DNA from 2 places in the Cupriavidus sp. FW305-3-2-15-C-LB2 genome. Region 2 is predicted to be linked to the other one. Evidence: predicted binding sites of a transcription regulator. Region 2 holds the regulator's gene; the other holds the start of a gene.

Evidence for each region. Region 2 encodes NrdR, which represses ribonucleotide reductase genes. Its sites were predicted from a motif close to CACNANATNTNGTG; they were not measured.
Region 1: the regulator NrdR is predicted to act here: its motif matches at 3,523-3,536, upstream of AC3WRR_RS25735 (ribonucleoside-diphosphate reductase subunit alpha).

Annotation. Positions count from the first base shown of each region.
Region 1 covers NZ_JBYSZW010000042.1:51,600-56,624, reverse strand. Annotated here, with positions in the region: gene AC3WRR_RS25740 (hypothetical protein) at 1-181, opposite strand, end outside; gene AC3WRR_RS25735 (ribonucleoside-diphosphate reductase subunit alpha) at 364-3,297, opposite strand; gene ampD (1,6-anhydro-N-acetylmuramyl-L-alanine amidase AmpD) at 3,793-4,410, opposite strand; gene AC3WRR_RS25725 (sigma-54-dependent transcriptional regulator) at 4,407-5,025, opposite strand, start outside.
Region 2 covers NZ_JBYSZW010000038.1:54,743-59,767, forward strand. Annotated here, with positions in the region: gene AC3WRR_RS24365 (pilus assembly PilX family protein) at 1-140, opposite strand, end outside; gene AC3WRR_RS24370 (PilW family protein) at 137-1,156, opposite strand; gene pilV (type IV pilus modification protein PilV) at 1,173-1,802, opposite strand; gene nrdR (transcriptional regulator NrdR) at 1,935-2,402, opposite strand; gene glyA (serine hydroxymethyltransferase) at 2,559-3,806, opposite strand; ZMP/ZTP riboswitch at 3,931-4,076, opposite strand; gene ybgC (tol-pal system-associated acyl-CoA thioesterase) at 4,232-4,636, shown strand; gene tolQ (protein TolQ) at 4,633-5,025, shown strand, end outside.

The DNA.
Region 1 (5,025 bases), on a different contig from region 2:
CAGCATCCATGTATTGAGTCAAATGGTTTCTAAGCAACTCACTCGCTCCCGGGCTTGCGTAGTGGAAACACCACTGTGATTCCAAAATGCGCACGGCACCAAGCTTTGCAAGTGCATCGTACAGAGCTTGATAGTTGCGCTGTTTGCGGAGGTCGTAGTCAACAAAGTAGAGAGTAGACATTTTGTAACTCAAGAGATTGAGAGGAGCTACACATGCCCATTTGTGCTAACCTTCAACGCGCGGCAACGCAGGCAGACATCAACTGGGGGCAACCGCTCCTCGAAGTCGCCTAGGTTCGCAGTGCTCGTAACACTGCGAACCTCCATCCCAAAAACGCCCCACTCTGGGGCGTTTTTTGTTACTTATTGGCAGGCTTCGCACTCTTCGAAGCCGGGGTCGCCCGGGCGCATCGTGCAGACCGCGCCTTCGGCTTCCGGCATGGCCGGGGCCGAGGCGGCCGCTGCGTCCAGGGCGGAGCCGCTGTCGCTGCCCGACGACACTGCGTTCAGCGAGCCGCGCGACACGGTGGACTTCTCCACGTGGGTCGCAGCCATCGTGCGCAGGTAGTACGTGGTCTTCAGGCCGCGCACCCATGCCAGCTTGTAGGTGTCGTCCAGCTTCTTGCCCGACGCGCCGGCCATGTAGATGTTCAGCGACTGGGCCTGGTCGATCCACTTCTGGCGGCGGCTGGCGGCTTCCACCAGCCAGGTCGGCTCGACTTCGAACGCGGTGGCGTAGATGTCGCGCAGGTCTTGCGGAATGCGGTCGATGCGCGACAGCGAGCCGTCGAAGTACTTCAGGTCGGCAACCATCACTTCGTCCCACAGGCCGCGTTCCTTCAGGTCGCGCACCAGGTAGTCATTGACCACGGTGAACTCGCCCGACAGGTTGGACTTGACGTACAGGTTCTGGAACGTGGGCTCGATGCAGGCGGACACGCCGATGATGTTCGAGATCGTGGCGGTCGGGGCGATCGCGATGCAGTTCGAGTTGCGCATGCCGTGCTGCTTGATGCGGGCGCGCAGGCTGTCCCAGTCCATGGTGGCGGACATGTCGACATCCAGGTAGCCGCCGCGCTCTTCGGCCAGCAGCTTGAGCGAGTCTTGCGGCAGGATGCCACGGTCCCACAGCGAACCTTCATAGCTGCTGTAGCGGCCGCGCTCTTCGGCCAGCTCGGTCGAAGCGTGGTAGGCGTAGTAGCACACCGCTTCCATCGAGGTATCGGCAAACTTGACGGCGGCATCGCTGGAATACGGCGTGCGCAGCACGTGCAGGCAGTCCTGGAAGCCCATGATGCCCATGCCGACCGGACGGTGGCGCAGGTTGGAATTGCGCGCCTTGTCCACGGCGTAGTAGTTGATGTCGATCACGTTGTCGAGCATGCGCATGGCGGTGCGCACGGTCTTCTGCAGCTTGGCGTGATCCAGCGCGTAGGTGCCGTCGGCCTGCTTCGCCATGTGGGCGACCAGGTTGACCGAGCCCAGGTTGCAGACGGCGATCTCGCTCTCATTGGTGTTGAGCGTGATTTCCGTGCACAGGTTGGAGCTGTGCACCACGCCCACGTGCTGCTGCGGGCTGCGGATGTTGCACGGATCCTTGAAGGTGATCCACGGGTGGCCGGTCTCGAACAGCATGCCCAGCATCTTGCGCCACAGTTGCAGCGCCGGCAGCTTCTTGAACAGCTTCAGTTCGCCGCTGGCGGCCTTGGCTTCATAGCCCAGGTAGGCCTTCTCGAATTCCTTGCCGACCTTGTCGTGCAGGTCCGGGCAGGTGGCGGGCGAGAACAGGGTCCATTCGCCGCCTTCCATCACGCGCTTCATGAACAGGTCCGGGATCCAGTTGGCCGTGTTCATGTCGTGGGTGCGGCGGCGGTCGTCGCCGGTGTTCTTGCGCAGTTCCAGGAACTCTTCGATGTCCAGGTGCCACGTTTCCAGGTAGGCGCAGACGGCGCCCTTGCGCTTGCCGCCCTGGTTCACGGCCACGGCGGTGTCGTTCACCACCTTCAGGAACGGGACCACGCCTTGCGACTTGCCGTTGGTGCCCTTGATGTGCGAGCCGAGTGCGCGCACGTTGGTCCAGTCATTGCCCAGGCCGCCGGCGAACTTGGACAGCAGCGCGTTTTCCTTCAGCGCTTCATAGATGCCTTCCAGGTCGTCCGACACCGTGGTCAGGTAGCACGACGACAGCTGCGAGCGGCGGGTGCCGGAGTTGAACAGCGTCGGCGTGGACGACATGAAGTCGAACGACGACAGCAGCTGGTAGAACTCGATGGCGCGCGCTTCGCGGTCCTTCTCGTTCAGCGCCAGGCCCATGGCCACGCGCATGAAGAAGGCCTGCGGCATTTCGATGCGGGTTTCATCGATATGCAGGAAGTAGCGGTCGTACAGGGTCTGCAGGCCCAGGTAGTTGAACTGGAAGTCGCGGCCGGCGTCCAGCGCGGCGCCCAGGCGGGCCAGGTCGAAGGTGGCCAGCTTTTCGTCCAGCAGCTCGGCTTTGATGCCGCGGGCGATGAACTTGGGGAAGTACTCGGCGTAGCGGCTGGACATCTCGCCCTGGGTCACTTCGGCACCCAGGATTTCCTTGCGGATCGTGTGCAGCAGGATACGGGCGGTAACCTGGCTGTAGTTCGGGTCCTTTTCAATCAGGGTACGCGCGGCCAGGATGGCGGAGTCGTACACCTGCGTCATCGGCACGCCTTCGTACAGGTTCTTCAGGGTTTCCTTCAGGATCGGCTCGGCGCTCACTGCGTTGCCAAGGCCGCTGCAGGCGTTGTCGATCAGGTCATGCAGCGCGGCGATGTCCAGCACGTGCGTGACGCCGCCATCGGTCACGTTGACCGAGATGCCGCCTTCCTGCACGCGGGCCACGGCCTGGGCGTTGGCCTGGGCGCGCTCGTCCTTGCGCTTCTCGCGGTACAGCACGTAGGCGCGGGCCACTTCATGCTCGCCCGAGCGCATCAGCGCCAGTTCCACGTGGTCCTGCACGTCTTCGATATGGATGGCGCCGCCGTTGGGGCGGCTGCGCACCAGTGCGCGCACGACGTTGTCAGTCAGTTGCTCGACGATCTCGCGCACACGCGCGGACGCGGCGCCCTGCCCGCCGTTCACGGCGAGGAAGGCCTTGGTCATGGCAACGGCGATCTTGGACGGCTCGAAAGCCACCACGGCGCCGTTGCGTCGAATGATCTTGTGATCCGGGTAGTTCGTATTGGCGGCGTTGGCGGGGGTCTGCTGCGCGGTCGGTGCAATACCGGCGGCGGCGCCACCCGTGGTGATTTCGTTCTGGGCCGTTTGCATGAGAACTCCTTTTTTTACCCTGGAAATAAGAGACAAAAGAGTCCCTGGCGAAATGCGGCGAAAAGAACGTCCCTCCCGGCGTGAGGTCGGGGGCGGATAGACTGCCTTTACGTGAACATTTCGCCAGGGACTCTTGTGATTCGCTGGCCTTAGCGGGCGGTTTCGAGACGATGCACGAACTTCGTGATCCCTGACTCACCCTTGGGGCCGGCTCCCCGGTTTGACTACTAGATATAGTGTGTGATGCGTGAAACTGGGCTAAGTATAGTGAAACGAATCCGAATGACCAGTCTTGACAAGCGCTATTTCGGGGGCGGTTGCGCCGATGCGGCAGCGCCACATGCCCGCAAGCCTAATACTCGCAAGGGTTTTCGCCAGACCGTTCGCAACTGCACATTTCACAAAAATTTTTTTGATTGTTGCGAGGTTGCGATAGCCCCACCCCGAGGCAGGGCATGTGCGCCGGAACGGGGCGCACGGGGATGGGGAATGACGTTAAGAATTCGTCACCTGGCCAGCCGCGCCAGGGCACTGGTAGGGCAACATGCCGGGCGCCACGCCGGCCTGCCTGGCAAAGCGTGCCCAGTCGAAATGCGGGCCGGGATCGGTCTTGCGCCCCGGGGCGATGTCGCTGTGCCCAGCAATCGCGCGCACCGGGTAGGCGGCCAGCAGCGCCGGCACCAGCGCGGCCACGGTGTCGTACTGGGCCAGGGTGAACGGCAGGTCGTCGCAGCCCTCGATCTCGATGCCGATGGAGAAATCGTTGCAGCGGGCGCGGCCGAAGAAGTCGGACTGTCCGGCGTGCCAGGCCCGCTGCGTGCACGGGACAAACTGCACCAGTTCCCCCTCGCGCGTGACCAGGAAGTGCGCGGACACCTGCACCTGGTGGATGGTGGCAAAGTAGGGGTGCTTGTTGGGATCGAGCCGGTTCTGGAAGAAGGCCTCGATGTCGCCGCTGCCGAACTGGCCGGGCGGCAGGCTGATGTTGTGCAGCACCACCAGGTCCACCGGCATGCCGGCCGGGCGCTCGTCAAAGTTTGGTGACGGCACGCGGCGCGCGGCGGGGACCCAGCCGTCGGCCTCTGGCAGATAGCGGTGCTCGGGCTTGCTCATGACGTGCCCTCGCCTTCCACGGTGCTGCGTTCGGCGGCGTCCATGGCCTCGCGGATGCCCAGTTGCTGGATACGGTAGCGCAGCTGGCGCAGGTTCAGGCCCAGCAGCGGCGCGGCCGCGGTGCGGTTGAAGTTGGTCTGCGCCAGCGCCTGCAGGATCAGCTCGCGCTCCACGGCTTCCAGCCTGGCTTGCAGGTCGATCGGGAAGACGATGCCGCGGCAGGCGCGTTCGGCGGGATCGCCGGCGGGCTCGGGTTCGGGCGCGCTGGCCGGGGCCGGCACCACGGGCGGCGGCTCTGCCGGGGCCGGCGCGGGCGCGGCGGCCGGCGGCACCGGCGCCCACATGCCTGCGGCGCCCCAGGGGGCGGAATAGTTGGTGGGCGCCATCGCCGGCGCGGGGGCATGCATCAGCCCGGCGCGCTCGGCGCCGGCGTCCAGCGGGCCCAGGTCGGCCAGCTCGATCTCTTCGCTCTCGGCAAAGGCGTAGGCGCGCTCCAGCAGGTTCTCCAGCTCGCGCACGTTGCCGGGGAACGGATAGGCCACCAGCCGTTGCAGCGCCGCCGGCGACAGCCGCTTGGGGCGCGGGTCGCCGTAGCGCACCGCCAGGTGGTCCAGG
Region 2 (5,025 bases):
CGCTGGTTCGATGCCATGCGCTTGCTGCCAATGGCCAGCCGGGCACCGGCGATGGCGATGACGCTGATGATCAGCAGCATCACCAGGGCGGTGATCAGCGCGATGCCACGCGGGTTGGGGTGCGCGGTGCGGGCGTTCATGTCGGCGAGCACGTGGTGCAGGTGGCCATGTTCCGGAGCTGTACGGTGACGGTGTACAGGCGTCGCATGCGCTGCAGTTGCGTGGCCGGCGTGAAGGATGTGTCGTTGCCCGGCGAGCCCGGGAACAGGCGCCCGAACAGGCGCAAGGTTGGCGGATCCTGAGGCGATGCGCTGGCGGTATCGCCCATCAGCACCATGGCAATCTTGATGGCGACGACGTTCTGCCAGGTGGTGGGCAGGGCCAGCACCTCGGTGGCCGACAGGAAGCGGTCCGGGGTCTGGTCGAAATTCGTATCCATGCCGTAAAGCACCTGGAAGACTTCAACGCCTGAGATCAGCGAAACAGCCTGGTACGCCGTGCCGGCCGTGAGGATTTCCTTGTTGGCGGCGTCCCGTGGACGATAGCCGCACATCAGCTGAGGCATGCCGCCGGCATCGTTGCTGACATAGAAGACCGCCATGCCGCGCGCTAGGTCTGCGTCTTCCCAGGCCTGCGGCTCGGCGACGCCATTGCCGGAGCAGTCGATCATGCTGTTGTCCGGGACGGTGCGGTCCTGCTGCGTGCCGGAGCCGAAGAAGCGGACCTGCAGCACATCGCTCTTGTTCACGGCACCCGCTTGGGCCGGACACGCGAGGTTTTGCGCCGGATTGCCGAGATCTTGCGCGGGGGCGCCGCAGCTGTCGAGGCCGCTGATGGTCGGCGACAGGCTCGTGGTGGTGAGCATGACGCCTCCGGGGCTGGGCGCGGGAGGCCCGCTGGCGCCGGGAGAGGCCGCGGCGCTGTTGCCCGCATAGTTGCTCCACGCGGCCTGGCGCACGATCCGAACCACGGTATCCACCGCAAAACGGCCTTTCTCATCCAGCGCAGTGGTGTCATCGATGCTGTTGTAGTTGGCTCGTCCGGTCAGGTAGAGCGCCGCGGCAGCCATGATCAGGAGCAGGCTCAGCGTCATCGCCACCATCAGCTCCACCAGCGACAGCCCCAGTTGACGATGCCGGCCGGCGTTGAGATACATCCTGGCGTTCCGCATGTCAGTTAACCGTGCCCTGCGTGGCCACGATGACCACCTGGGGGCGCGTGCCCATGTCGGACATGTCGACCCGTGCCGCGACGGTTCTGGCGGCAAGCCGGGAGATCCAGCCGATCTTGATGACAATCGGTGCGTCGTCCGCGCGGCCAGTGGCCGATGGCGTGCATCCCCATGAGAAGCCGGTGGCCTGGTCGTAGGCGACCATGTCCCGGCAAATCACGGCGCGTCCGCCAGGCAGGCCTGTGCTGACACGCTCCCAGAACTCGGCGACATCGAAATCCGCCAGTTGCTGCGCGCACCCGGCCGCCGTGCCCGGGCAGGCGATCGCGTACGGGCTGTTTGCTGCCGTGAGCGCGGGCGGCTGCCCGGTGGCAGTGTCGATGAAGTAGCGGTTCGGGATGATGGCTTCCGCCGCCGCGCCGGTTTGCGAGACGGCCGGATTGGCACGCATGCGCTCGGCCATCTCGGTGGCCAGCTGCATGGCAGTGGTGTCGTAGGAAGCTTGTTGCGTGAAGCGGGATGAATTCAGCAGCAGGCTGGCGACGCCGAGCACGCCAACCGCCAGAACGACAATTGCCACCAATGCTTCGAGCATGGCAAAGCCGGCTGCCCCGCGGCAGCGTTGACCCATTCTGACCCCCGTCAAAAGACGTCCGACTTCGTTAACTTCTTTTTTTGGTCTGCAATCCCGGGCCCTTTTAATATGCGACAGCGGGCCTTGCGGAAATGCAACGGGGATTAAACAACGATTTTGTTACTTTTGCTACCCCTTCCGGGGGGTGGACGCCGCAAACTCATCCAGCACGTCGCGGAATTCCGACACGTCCTCAAAGCTCCGGTACACCGAAGCAAAGCGGATATACGCGATCTTGTCGAGCTTGCGCAATTCGCGCATCACCAGTTCGCCGACCTGGCTGCTGGGGACTTCTTTCTCTCCCAGTGCCAGCAGTTTTTCTTCGATGCGGGTGATGGCTTCGTCGATGGCTTCGGCCGAGACCGGGCGCTTGCGCAGCGCCAGGCGCATGGAATCCTTCAGCTTGGCGCGCGTGTAGTCCACGCGCGAGCCGTTTTTCTTGACGATGGCGGGGAAGAACAGCTCGATCCGCTCATAGGTGGTGAAGCGGCGGTCGCAGGCTTCGCAGCGGCGGCGCCGGCGCACGGCATCGCCGTCTTCCGACATGCGCGTGTCGAGTACCTGGGTATTGGAATGACCGCAAAAGGGGCATTTCATGCCGGACCACCTTCAGTTGAACCCCGTCGCCTTGTCCGTGTTGTCGTTCTGCGGAGGCGGGGCGGGTTGGCGAGGCCCGCAAGCCGGTGCCCGAGGACGCCGGCTTGCGGAGCTGCCGGCCGCTCATGCGGAAGCCGCATGGGCGGCCTCGATGCATCAGCCGTAGACCGGGAAACGCTTGGTCAGGGCTGCCGCCTGCTCGCGCACGCTGGCGATATTGGCGGCGTCGTGCGGGTTGTCCAGCACATCGGCGATCAGGTTGCCGACGATGCGGGCTTCTTCTTCCTTGAAGCCGCGCGTGGTCATGGCCGGCGAGCCCAGGCGGATGCCCGAGGTCACGAACGGCTTTTCCGGATCGTTGGGGATGGCGTTCTTGTTGACGGTGATATGCGCCTCGCCCAGGATGCGCTCGGCTTCCTTGCCGGTGATGTTCTTGGCGCGCAGGTCAACCAGCATCACGTGGCTTTCGGTGCGGCCCGAGACGATGCGCAGGCCGCGCGCGATCAGGGTCTCGGCCAGCACGGCGGCGTTCTTCACCACTTGCTGCTGGTATTCCTTGAACTCAGGCGTCAGCGCTTCCTTGAAGGCGACGGCCTTGCCGGCGATTACGTGCATCAGCGGGCCGCCCTGGATGCCGGGGAAGATCGCCGAGTTGATGGCCTTCTCGTGCTCGGCCTTCATCAGGATCACGCCGCCGCGCGGGCCGCGCAGGCTCTTGTGCGTGGTGGTGGTGACGAAGTCGGCGTGCGGCACCGGGTTCGGGTAGACACCCGCGGCGATCAGGCCGGCGTAGTGGGCCATGTCGACCATGAAGTAAGCGCCGATCGACTTGGCAACCTTGCTGATGCGCTCGAAGTCGATGCGCAGCGCGAAGGCCGAGGCGCCGGCGATGATCAGCTTGGGCTTCTTCTCCTGGGCCAGCTTTTCCAGCGCGTCGTAGTCGATGTCTTCCTGGGCGTTCAGGCCGTAGCTGACCACGTTGAACCACTTGCCGCTCATGTTCAGGGCCATGCCGTGGGTCAGGTGGCCGCCTTCGGCCAGGCTCATGCCCATGATGGTGTCGCCCGGCTTGAGCACGGCGAAGTACACGCCCTGGTTGGCCTGCGAGCCCGAGTTGGGTTGCACGTTGGCGGCTTCGGCGCCGAACAGCTGCTTGACGCGGTCAATGGCCAGCTGCTCGACGACGTCGACGTACTCGCAACCGCCGTAGTAGCGCTTGCCGGGATAGCCCTCGGCGTACTTGTTGGTCAGCTGCGAACCCTGGGCGGCCATCACGGCCGGCGAGGTGTAGTTCTCGGAGGCGATCAGCTCGATGTGGTCTTCCTGGCGCTGGTTCTCCTGCTGGATGGCGGCAAAGACCTCGGGGTCGATCTGGTCGATCGTAAAACGGCTGCGTTCGAACATGGCGAAACTCGTCTGAAAAATAGGGAATCCGATTCACGCATCGGGGGTAGGGCGCGCGGGGAAGGCTAGCGGCGACCAGCACCGGCGGCTTGTAACCGTCGGTGCAGGGCGCACCCTGCTTCCCATTCGCTGCCCAGGCGAGCGGCAGGCGCAAGCAACTTCACGCCTAGGCGTGCTGAACGCTACGCGAACGCGCAATGAACGTCACGCCAGAGAACTTGCGCTTCCTCGTGGTAGTGCCCACTGACTTCGCCAGTCGCGCAAGATGGAATGGTTGCGCGCAGTGTAGCGCGAGGCGGGCGCCCGCCGCAAGCCGTCGGCCCCGCCAGGCAAGCGCTGGCAAGGGCTGGCCAGCAACTTGCTGTTGCAAAGTCGTCATGCGGGTTTACACGAAACCGCTATCGCTCTCCGTTACAATTGCGGCCATGACAAACTTTGTCTGGACCCTGCGGGTGTACTGGGAAGACACCGACGCGGGCGGCGTAGTGTTCTACGCCAACTACCTGAAGTTCTTCGAGCGCGCCCGCACCGAGTGGCTGCGTGCGCTCGGCATCGAGCAGCAATCGCTCGCCGACGAGGCGGGCGTGGTCTTTATCGTCCGCAGCACGGCAGTGGACTACAATGCGCCCGCCCGGCTGGATGACCAGCTCGAGATCCGCACGCGCATCGACCGGGTCGGCCCGGCGTCGGTCCAGTTCACCCAGGAAGCCTGGCGTGGCGAGCTGATGCTGGCCTCTGGCGCGATCCGTGTTGGGTGTGTCGATCGAAGCACTTTCCGTCCCGCCCCGATTCCCGACCCCGTTCTAGCTACCATCAAGTCCGCACGATGAATCCCGTGACCGTCACGCAAGACATGTCGATCGTAACGCTGGTGCTCCACGCCAGCCTGCTGGCACAGGCCGTCATGGCGCTGTTGCTCGTCATGTCGCTGTTTTCGTGGACCTATATCTTCCGCAAGCACCTGGCGCTGCGCTCGGCGCGCACCCAGACCGAGGGGTTCGAACGCGACTTCTGGGCCGGCGGCGACCTGCAGGCGCTATATAACAGTGCCGTCAACAACCGCCACAACACCGGCGCGCTGGAGCGGATCTTTGAATCCGGCATGGGCGAGTTCCTGAAGGCGCGCGAGCGCGGCAACGAAGCCGGCGCGCTGCTCGATGCGGCCCGGCGCGCGATGCGCGCGGCCTACCAGCGCGAGATGGATGTGCTGGAATCGCAT